3 regions of the Shinella sp. WSC3-e genome follow, and region 3 is predicted to be linked to each of the others. Evidence: riboswitches for the same ligand, from Rfam matches in the RefSeq annotation. Region 3 holds a riboswitch; each other region holds the start of a gene.
The links. Region 3 has a riboswitch for cobalamin ahead of AABF56_RS18505 (hypothetical protein). Riboswitches for the same ligand answer to the same signal wherever they lie in the genome.

Region 1 (3,268 bases), 1.3 Mb from region 3:
GAAGGAGCGCCTTGAAGGATGCCGCGACGGCCTCCGGCGTCATCGCGGTTCCGTCGTGGAAGGTGACGTTGGGGCGCAGGAAGAAAGTCCATTTCAGGCCATCGGCCGATGTCTCCCAGCGCTCGGCCAGCGCCGGCAGCACCGCCGCCTCCGGATTCGTCTGTACCAGCGTCTCCGTGACGCTGTTGGCGCGAAGCTGGAACCCCCCGGTCTGGGTATCGAGCCGTTGCAGCTGGAACGGCTCCACGACGCGAAGCTCCTCCTGCGCAAAGACGGAAAAGGGGGAGACGAGCATCGCCGTTACGAAAGCGGAAAACCAAAGATTGCGAGACATGAAAATCACTCCGGAGCGATTGCGGTGAGAACGAAGAAGGTGATCGGGGTATCCGGATCGTCATAAACGGAGCCGTAAGGGTCGCCGGGCATCAGGTGGCGCCAGCTTTCAACGGAGCGGAAGCCGGCGCCAGCGATCAGCGCACGCGCATCGGTCTCGGTCAGACCGTTATAGAAGGGCAGGTTTGTCCCGAAGATTTCGCGACTGTTGTTGACGCGTTGGCGATACCAAAGCCCATCCGACAGCAGAAGTTTGCCGCCTGGCCGGAGGATTTCGCGCGCCAGGGTCAGTGCGGCCGGCGGGTTTTCGAGCGTCCACAGGACATTGCGTATCGCGACGGCATCGGCACTTGACGCCGGAAGCTTCGCTTCGTCCATGGTCGAGTGGATGAAGTCGATCTCAAGGCCGGCCTCGGCAGCAGCGGTTCTTCCATGAGAAAGCATTTCGAGAGAGCCATCGACGGCCGTGACACGATGGCCAAGGCTCGCCGCGAGGAGCGCGCACGCTCCGGTCCCGCACCCTAGATCGACGACGTCCTGAGGCCTGCTGCCGAGTGCGGCTTCGAACACTGCCCGCCATGACGAGGCGTCGCGCCGATGGGACGCCGCGGCGTCAAACTTCCATGCCCGAGCATTCCAATGCTCTGACATAGCGGTGGCAGTCGTCGGGGCAACACGTTCCATCGTGGGGTCCTTCGATAGCAGGTGCTGGTTGCTGCGTGGGTCATGACGTGGAACGCACCGGGCGATAGATCATCGCCGGCAGGCGCGCCAGGATGTTGCTTGCGAGCTTGCCGGGTCGATCGACGGAGCGGCACCAGCCGTCGTCAAGCTGAGCATAGAGCTGCGCAAAGCGCACGATGTCGGCCACGTCCTCGATTGGATCGAGGTTGAAGAAGAGCCAACTCGCCTTTTCGGGAGCACGAACGGCGACCGAGCACGGCTGGTCACAGCCGCCCATGCAGGCGGTTCCCGTAACCTCGAACTGGTCGGAGAGGCTCGTTTCGGCAATGGACGCGCGCAGGTTCGCGATCATGGTTCCGCCGGGCCGGCGGTAACGCTCCGTCCGTTTGCAGCCTTTGCAAACAAGGATCTGATGCGGCGCGGATTGAACCACGGAATAGGCAGGTGTCGCCACCGGCCGGGAAGATGCTTTCGCCATCACTGCTCCTGACCGGACTCCCCGCCCGGTTCGGTTTCATTCGTGATGGCAGGTCTCCTGACTTGCGGGTCGTCGCGTCCTCCACCTTCCCAGCGCCTCCGAACGAGGTTCACCAGTGGTCTTTGGAGGTTGCTCGCCGCTCACAGTTGCGGGGGCAGTCACGGTCTCGGCCCCTGATGGGTAGTCCTCACCGTGTTCCCTTTTCACCTGACGTCGCTTGGCATGTCAGGAACCATCGACGACACCGTAGCCAACAGTCAGCGCAAGTCAACGGCCTGATTTCGGCGCGTCACCCAATAACCTGTTGGAATAGAGTGGGCCGATCTTATTATTGGACGGCCGACTGCGCTCATCCCATAGTGCGCGTGTCGGACGAGGGAGACGTCGGTCCTCCCAAGCGTCACCCGGTCCGCCGCAAACAAGATGGGGAACAAAAATGATCAAGATCCTGACTCATGTTTCAATTGTCACCGCCTTCGCTTTGACTGCCTTGAGCGGTCAAAGCTTTGCTCAGAGTTTCGACGCCTCGGCGATCAAGGTCGAGGAGGTCTTGGCCTCCCGTTTGCCCGAAAAAATCAAGGCGGCCGGCGTCCTGACCATAGGGTCGGACACCGCCTATGCACCCTGGGAATTCCTGAGCGAGAAGGATGGACAGACGCCGGAAGGCATCGACGTCGACATTGCCAACGCGATCGGCAAGAAGCTCGGCGTCAAGATCGACTTTCAGACCTCGGCCTTCGAGGCCATTCTGCCCGCTCTCGGAACCAAGTTCGACATCGGCGTTTCTGCCTTTTCGATCACGAACGAGCGTATGAAAGCGGTCAATTTCGTCAGTTATGCCGACACGGGCAGCATGTGGGCCGTCAAGGCCGGCAACCCGACTAAGTTCGACCCAGCCGATATTTGCGGCCGCAAGATTGCCATCCAGTCCGGCAGCTACCACGAAAAGGCAGTCATCGCCGAAAATGATCTTTGCAAGCAGGCTGGCAAAGCCGAAATCGAGATTTTGCCATTCTCCAAGCAGCCTGAAGCGCTGACCCGCGTCGCTGCGGGCGGCGCGGACGCCACGGTCTCTGGTGAGGCCGGCATCGGTTATGCTGCCAAACAGTCGAGCGGAGCCTTTGAAACTCTCAAGCCGGCCGGCGGCGCGCTGAGCAAGCACGGTCCGAACGGGATCGCCGTTGCAAAGGCAGACATGGAACTGACGCAACTCATCGCAGACACCATCAATTCCCTGATTGCAGACGGCACCTACAAGGCCCTGCTCGACACCTGGGGCGTCGGCTCCGTTATCGTCGACAAGGCGCTCGTGAACCCTGAAGTCAAGATCTGAGCTCATGGCTTCCGATGTTGAAAACATTGCGACCGGCTTCAAGCCGGTCGCCGTAGAGAAGCCAGCGATCACGCGAAACATCGTGGTTCCGCGCCGTCATCCCGGCCGCTGGCTCGCGGTCGCGGTCCTTGCCATTCTCGCCCTGCAGATCGGCCAGGCGGTTTCGGTCAATCCCAACTTCCATTGGGATGTGTACCTGACGTACCTTTTTTCGCCGCAGGTCATTCGGGGCGTGGGATGGACACTTCTGCTGACGGTTGTTGCCATGACCGTAGCGATCGTTGTCGCTGGCCTGCTCGTTGTCATGCGAGACAGCGAGAACCCTGTTCTTCGCGGCATCGCCTATGGTTGGGTGTGGTTCTTCCGGGGCACACCGATCTACACCCAGCTGCTATTCTGGGGCCTCTTTGCCGTTCTCTTCCCCAATCTCAGCCTTGCAA
Region 2 (3,268 bases), on a different replicon from region 3:
TCGCGCGAGGTCTGCCAGTGATTGCCCGAGCCGACCTCGATGCCGAGGGCGCAGGTGCGCTGCTCCATCGCGGCATTCATCGCCTCGATCATGTGCAGCGGCTGCTCCAGCGCATGGGTCTGCGAATATTCGGGGTGCGCGGGACCGCAATGATAGCATTCGACGTAGTTTTCGACGGCGAGCTTCCAGTTGGCGGCAACCGGGTAGCTTTCGCGGTGGGCAACCTTGGCGCTTCCCCAGCCATACTGGCCACAGGTCGCATGCAGGAGGTGCTCGACCTCGGAAAACGCCAGCGGCACCTCGGCGAAGGAGATGAAGATCAGGCCTTCCACGACGCGGACATGCAGCGTCTTCAGCCCATGGTCCTCCCGCCTGAAATCCTTCGGCATCAGGCGCGCGGCGCGCAGGCTGCCATCATTGCCATAGGTCCAGGCGTGATAGGGACAGACGAAGACCCGCGCATTGCCCTTCGGCTTCGTGCAGACCTCCGCGCCGCGATGGCGGCAGACATTGAGCATGGCATGGATCGAGCCACCCGGCGCGCGGGTGACGATGACCTGCTCGGTATCGATGCGGAAGACCTCGAAGTCGTTCACGTCGGGGATGACGCTCTCGTGGGCGATGCAGTGCCAGTGGCGCCGGAAGATGCGCTCCATGTCGCGCCGGTAGATTTCCGGATCATGGTAGAATGGGCGGGCGAGACCATGGCCCGGCCGGTGCCCGGCAACAAGCCGGTCGATGAAATCAGCAGTTTTGTCGATTAAGGCTTCCGCGGTCGTTACCATGCTCGTTTCCCATAAATACCGGCTTTTGATCAGTATTCAGGGATGGAAGAACTAAAACAAGATCAATGGCTTGCTCCTATTAATCGATAAAATCGATCACGACGTCAGGCGCCGGAGACGGTTTCATGTCGCGATTGGAGATTCCGCGATCTTGCCGCACACGGTGCACCTCCCTCGCGCATCCTCCGGCGGAAATGCCAAATCCGGCAATCGGATCATCGGGATGCGATAGATCGGCCGAAGAATAGATCGCCCGTTCCGGGCTGGCAGACGGGCCGACGGAGCCGGGCCGGGCTTCCTGAATGCGTCATCGTGGTGGGTGGGTGACCGGCATCCGCGATCCGCCATGGCCGGGGCGTGCTCGAAGATCATCGGCGCCTTTCGGGAATCGGGCCGAGGCCGGCAGGCCGGTTGACAGCACCGACCGAGGCTGTAGGTTCACCGCGTCATGGTTCTCCTGCCGTCGGCAGGAGCTAAGAGGGAATCCGGTGGAAGACCGGAGCTGTCCCGCAACTGTAAGCGGTGAGCCTTTCGCCCACGATGTCACTGGCAGAGATGCCGGGAAGACGGGCCGAAGGCCTCGACCCGCAAGCCAGGAGACCTGCCTGACATCGTGTGATTCCGTGGTCGGGGTGTGCCGCAGGAATGACGGCTGTCACCGCAGGCGCTGTGAGAGAAACCCGTCATTTCGATGCCGCCTCGCAAATGAGGCAGCGTTGACGACCAAGAGCACCAGTCCTTCTTCGAGCCCCCCGGCGCCGGACGCCGTGCTGCTCCTTGCCAAGTCCGCCTTCGCCGCCGCACCGCACCAGGACATGCGGCGCCTCGCCACGCTCGCCGAGGGCCTCGCCGGCGCCCGGATCGTACGCTTCGCCTTCACCGAACAGGGCACGCCCTCGCTGCGCGAGGCCCTGCTCGATCTCGTCGAAGAAAATGCCGGCAGGATCCTTCTCGTCCCGCTGATGCTGCCGATGGAGCCGAGCTTTCACAACTGGCTGACGAAAACGCTGAAGCGCTGGCGGGCGGCCGATCCGCGTCCCTGGCCGTCGCTGTCGATTGCCGCAAGCCCTGCCTCCAGCACCGTCATGGCGCGCCTCATCGAAGACCTTGCCGGGACGTCGCAGGACCTGGATCTGTCCGCCCCTGCCCGGCCGGCCGCCGAAGGCTCGCTCGTGCCGGCGCAGAAGCGCCGCGTGCTCGTCTGCCAGGGCGGCCCCTGCAACTCGGCCGGCGCGGACGCCATCTGGGGACACCTGCGCAACCAGCAGGAGCGGCAGAAGCTGCGCGTGACCGGCGATGGCGTCATGACCGCCAAGTCCACCTGCCTCGGCCCCTGCAACCTCTCGCCCGTCCTGCAGGTCTTCCCGGAGGGGACCTATTACGGCGGCGTCACGGAAGAGGCCGTCGACCGGATCATTGCCGAACACCTCGTCGGCGGCCGGATCGTCGAGGCCTACGCCTATCACCCGACCGGCCGCAAGCAGCGGCTGCGCCATCTTCCCGAACAGACCTGAAGGAGAGACCATGTCTTCCAAAATCCTTTCGCGCCTTGCTGCGGCCTGGCTCGCCGCGATCGCCATAGGCGGCACAGGCCCGGCATCCGCCGCCGAGCCGCTGCATGTCGGCGCCACCTACATCACGAGCGGGCTGGACCCGGCCAAGGGGTCGAACGGTTGGGCGCTGGTCAGCCACGGCGTCGGCGAAAACCTCTTCACCGTCGACAAGGACGGACGGCTGGTGCCGGCGCTCGCCGAAAAGGCCGAGCGCACGGGCGACCTCACCTGGACCGTCACGCTGAAGCCGGACCGGTCGTTTTCCGATGGCTCGCCGGTGACGGCTGCCGCGCTCGCCGCCGGCTTCGACCACACCTTCGCCACCAACAAGGCCGCGCTCGCGACAGGCGGCAGGCTGACCTTCGAGGCCGCCGACGACCTGACGTTGAAGATCACCACGGAAAAGCCGGTCGCCTTCCTCCAGGCGCTCTTCGCCGAATGGCCGCTGATCGCCTACACGCTCGCCGACGACGGCAGCGCCGTCTTCACCGGCCCTTACCGGATCGCCGACTTCAAGGCCGATACGGCGCTGGCGCTGGAGCCGAACGCGCATTTCTCCGGCGCGCAAACGCGTTCCCCGGTGGAATTCCGCCGGTTCGGCGATGCCCAGAGCATGACGCTGGCGCTGGAATCGGGCGAGCTCGACCTCGCCTTCGGCCTGCCGTCCGAGGTGGTGGGCCGCCTGAAGGCCAATCCGGACCTGACGATCAAGTCCTTCCCGGTCGGCTACCAGTATCTCGCCTTCCTCAACACGGCTCGGCCGGCCCTGGCCGACGTGAAGGTGCGCCAGGCGCTCGACCTTGCCTTCGACCGCAGGGAGCTGGCCGCCGCGATCAACGGCGGGGAACCGGCAACCGGCGCCTACGCCGCCTACTTCCCCTTCGCCGGCAAGGAGCCGCGGCCGACCGATATCACCAAGGCCGAAGCGCT
Region 3 (3,268 bases):
CGACATTCACGAAGGGGATGGCCTCGGTCAGCGTGAAGGGTTCGAGGCCCGAGAGGCGCATGTGGCGCGGGATGTCGGGGATTTCGCGTGGCGCGTGGCGCGCGGCGGCCGCGGCGATGGCACGGATATGGTCCGGCGTCGAGCCGCAGCAGCCGCCGACGATGTTGACGAGGCCATCGCGCATGAAGCCCTCGATCTGCGCGGCCATTTCCTCCGGCGTCTCGTCATATTTGCCGAAGGCGTTCGGCAGGCCGGCATTGGGATAGGCGCAGACGAAGGTCTGGGCGACGGACGAGATCTCCGCGAGATGGGCGCGCATGGCATTGGCGCCGAGCGCGCAGTTGAGGCCGATGGAGAAGGGCTCGGCGTGGCGCACCGAGTTCCAGAAGGCCTCGGGCGTCTGGCCGGAGAGTGTGCGGCCGGAAAGGTCGGTGATCGTGCCCGAGATCATGACGGGCAGTTCGATGCCCCTTTCCTCGAAGACCGCGCGGGTGGCGAAGATCGCCGCCTTGGCGTTCAGTGTGTCGAAGATCGTCTCGATGAGGATGATGTCGGCGCCGCCGTCGATGAGGCCGCGCACCTGGTCGGCATAGGCGATGCGCAGATCGTCGAAGGTGACGGCGCGGTAGCCGGGATTGTTGACGTCCGGCGAGATGGAGGCGGTACGGTTCGTCGGGCCGAGCGCGCCGGCGACGAACCGGCGGCGGCCGTCCTTCTCGGCGGCCCTGAGGCCGGCGCGGCGGGCAAGACGCGCGCCGTCGCGGTTGAGCTCGTAGACCATGTCCTCCATGCCGTAGTCGGCCTGGGCGATGGTCGTGGAGGAGAAGGTGTTGGTCTCGAGGATATCCGCGCCGGCGAGCGCATAGCGGTAGTGGATGTCCTCGATCGCCGCCGGCTGGGTCAGCGTCAGGAGATCGTTGTTGCCCTGCTGGTGGCACGCGCAGTCGCCGAAGCGGTCGCCGCGGAAATCCTCCTCCACCAGCTTGAGCGTCTGGATTTCCGTGCCCATGGCGCCGTCGAGCACGAGGATGCGCTCGCGCGCGGCGGCCTTGAGGGCGGCGAGGATCTCGCGTCCGTCGCGCGGCGGCAGTTCGGGGCCGAACAGGGTGTCCAGGTGCGATTTGGCCATGGCAAAGCCCTCCGGTGCAATAATCCTGCATCGGAGATCACATAAAGATATCTTTATGTCAATATGTCTTTATGCGGCCGTGATCAGTGCATCAGCCGATCCGACCCGGCCAGCGAGGCGAAAAGCGCCTTCAGGCGGGCGATATCCGGATCGACGTTTTCGTAGCGCGAAAGTTTCTGCACCTCCTTCAGCGCCTCGACGGCGAGGTCGGCGCCGCGCGGCTGCCAGAGCAGCCAGGAGATGAAGATGGATTCCGGCTTTCCGGTGCCGGCAGGACCGTCATTGGTGATGGCAAGCATTTTCTTCCCCAATCGGAAAATTGGGGGATGACCGGACGCACGCTGCTGGAACGTCGCCGCGGGGCGACAAGCAAGCGCACCACTGGGACACCCCGCCCATGGACGTTACGACTGTCAGGGCAGGTCTCCTGGCTTGCGGGTCATCGCGTCTGTCTCGCCTTCCCGGTGACATCCACCAGTGGCCTGGAGCGACAGCAGCTCGCCGTTCACAGTTGCGGGGGCAGCGCCGGTCTTGGCGCTCCTTTCGGAGCATCGCACCGGCTTCCCTCTTAGCCTCCGAGCCCAATCGACTCGGAAGACCCTGACGCCGGCAGACTGGCTTGGGCGGGGCTGCAAGTCAATGGCGGGATCGCTCATGCACAGCCCGGCACGGGCACCCGGAACTTTTGTCGGTCTCGCGCATTTGGCATCAGCCCGTCCTATGCGCCCCTTCGCCCGATACGCGGAGCGCGCGATTCACCAAAACCGCAGATGAGGGTCAATGCTGCGCCATCCGGTCCTGTTGACATGTTGCAAGTCTCTGTCCTTACGGCTAAAAAATGCCGTTTTCATGCACCACGCGGCCAGGATGCCAACCAGCGTGTCGCTTGAGCCATGTCCACCCCAGCCGCGTCGTCCGGGCGCCGTTTGGTCCCATGGCTGATCGCGGCACCGAGATGAAGCCTGCCCGCAAAAAACCGTTCGGCACAAAGGCCGTTGCCGGATGGTTCAACATGGCCGGATCCAGAATCAGAAACATGCCCCTTCACAATACGCCGCAAGCCTCCTCGCGCGACGCTGACGCCAAGCAGATCGACTATAACGATTCGATCCGCGCCACCTATCTGACGCTGGAGGAGCTGGCCGATTGCGGCGAGGCCCTGGCGCGCGACAAGAGCGCGCCGCTTCCCGGCTTCCAGCCCTTCGAATTCCGCGCCCGGCACAAGGAAAACGAGAAGGAAATCTTCCGCGTCTATCGCGCCACGGCCAAGGATGTCGAGGCGGGTGCCCAGATCACCCCGGCGGCCGAATGGCTGCTCGACAACTACTATGTCGTCGAAGAGGCGATCCAGGAGGTCCGCCGCGACTTCCCGCGCCGCTTCTATCGCCAGCTTCCGACCATCGAGATCGAAGGGCAGGTGATGCCGCGCACGCTGGCGCTCGCCTGGCTCTATGTCGCGCATACCCATAGCGGCGTCTCGCATGAGGGCCTCACCGCCTTCGTGCAGGGCTTCCAGAAGATCGACGCGCTGAAGATCGGGGAACTCTGGGCGCTGCCCTCCTTCATCCGCTTCGTGCTGCTGGAGAACCTGCGCCGCATTTCCAGCCGCGTCGAGCGCTCGCGCAAGATGCGCTTCAAGGCCAATGAGGTGGCCGACGAGCTGATCCGCCTCAACGATCCGGAAAAGTCCATCGCGCATCTCCAGACGCTGGAAAGCTTCATCGAGGACAACACCTTCGTCATCCAACTGCTCTATCGCCTGCGTGACGGCCTGCAGGCCTCCGGCGCGGTGATCCAGTGGCTGGAGCGCAAGATCGAGAGCCGCGGCAGCGACCTCGAGGAGCTGATCGTCGCGGAGAACAACCGGCTTTCCTCCGGCAATGTCACGATGAGTTCGCTCATCAAGAGCCTTCGCGCGGTGGACGACACGGAATGGCCCGTCTGGTTCGAGAGCGTCAGCCGCCTCGACGAGGCGCTCCGCCAGGGGTCCGACTACAGCGACCTCGATTTCGGCTCGCGCAACAAGTACCGCAACACGATCGAGCGTTTCGCCCGCCGCTCCGGCAAGTCCGAGCTGGAGGTGACCGAGACGGCGCTGGCGATGACGGCGGAAGACGCCGCGGCGCATGTCGAGGATCT

Region 1: it holds a riboswitch for cobalamin, as region 3 does, so the genes downstream of both, AABF56_RS01860 (DUF1636 domain-containing protein) here and AABF56_RS18505 (hypothetical protein) in region 3, are expected to answer to the same signal.
Region 2: it holds a riboswitch for cobalamin, as region 3 does, so the genes downstream of both, AABF56_RS28125 ((2Fe-2S) ferredoxin domain-containing protein) here and AABF56_RS18505 (hypothetical protein) in region 3, are expected to answer to the same signal.

The regions. Positions count from the first base shown of each region.
Region 1 is NZ_OZ000530.1:369,226-372,493, forward strand. It holds gene AABF56_RS01850 (ABC transporter substrate-binding protein) at 1-334, opposite strand, end outside; gene AABF56_RS01855 (class I SAM-dependent methyltransferase) at 340-1,017, opposite strand; gene AABF56_RS01860 (DUF1636 domain-containing protein) at 1,058-1,495, opposite strand; cobalamin riboswitch at 1,526-1,747, opposite strand; gene AABF56_RS01865 (ABC transporter substrate-binding protein) at 1,932-2,828, shown strand; gene AABF56_RS01870 (amino acid ABC transporter permease) at 2,833-3,268, shown strand, end outside.
Region 2 is NZ_OZ000532.1:305,212-308,479, forward strand. It holds gene AABF56_RS28120 (aromatic ring-hydroxylating oxygenase subunit alpha) at 1-785, opposite strand, end outside; cobalamin riboswitch at 1,217-1,408, shown strand; gene AABF56_RS28125 ((2Fe-2S) ferredoxin domain-containing protein) at 1,502-2,299, shown strand; gene AABF56_RS28130 (ABC transporter substrate-binding protein) at 2,310-3,268, shown strand, end outside.
Region 3 is NZ_OZ000530.1:3,766,094-3,769,361, reverse strand. It holds gene metH (methionine synthase) at 1-1,129, opposite strand, end outside; gene AABF56_RS18505 (hypothetical protein) at 1,213-1,428, opposite strand; cobalamin riboswitch at 1,530-1,747, opposite strand; gene AABF56_RS18500 (hypothetical protein) at 1,961-2,167, opposite strand; gene AABF56_RS18495 (GH36-type glycosyl hydrolase domain-containing protein) at 2,166-3,268, shown strand, end outside.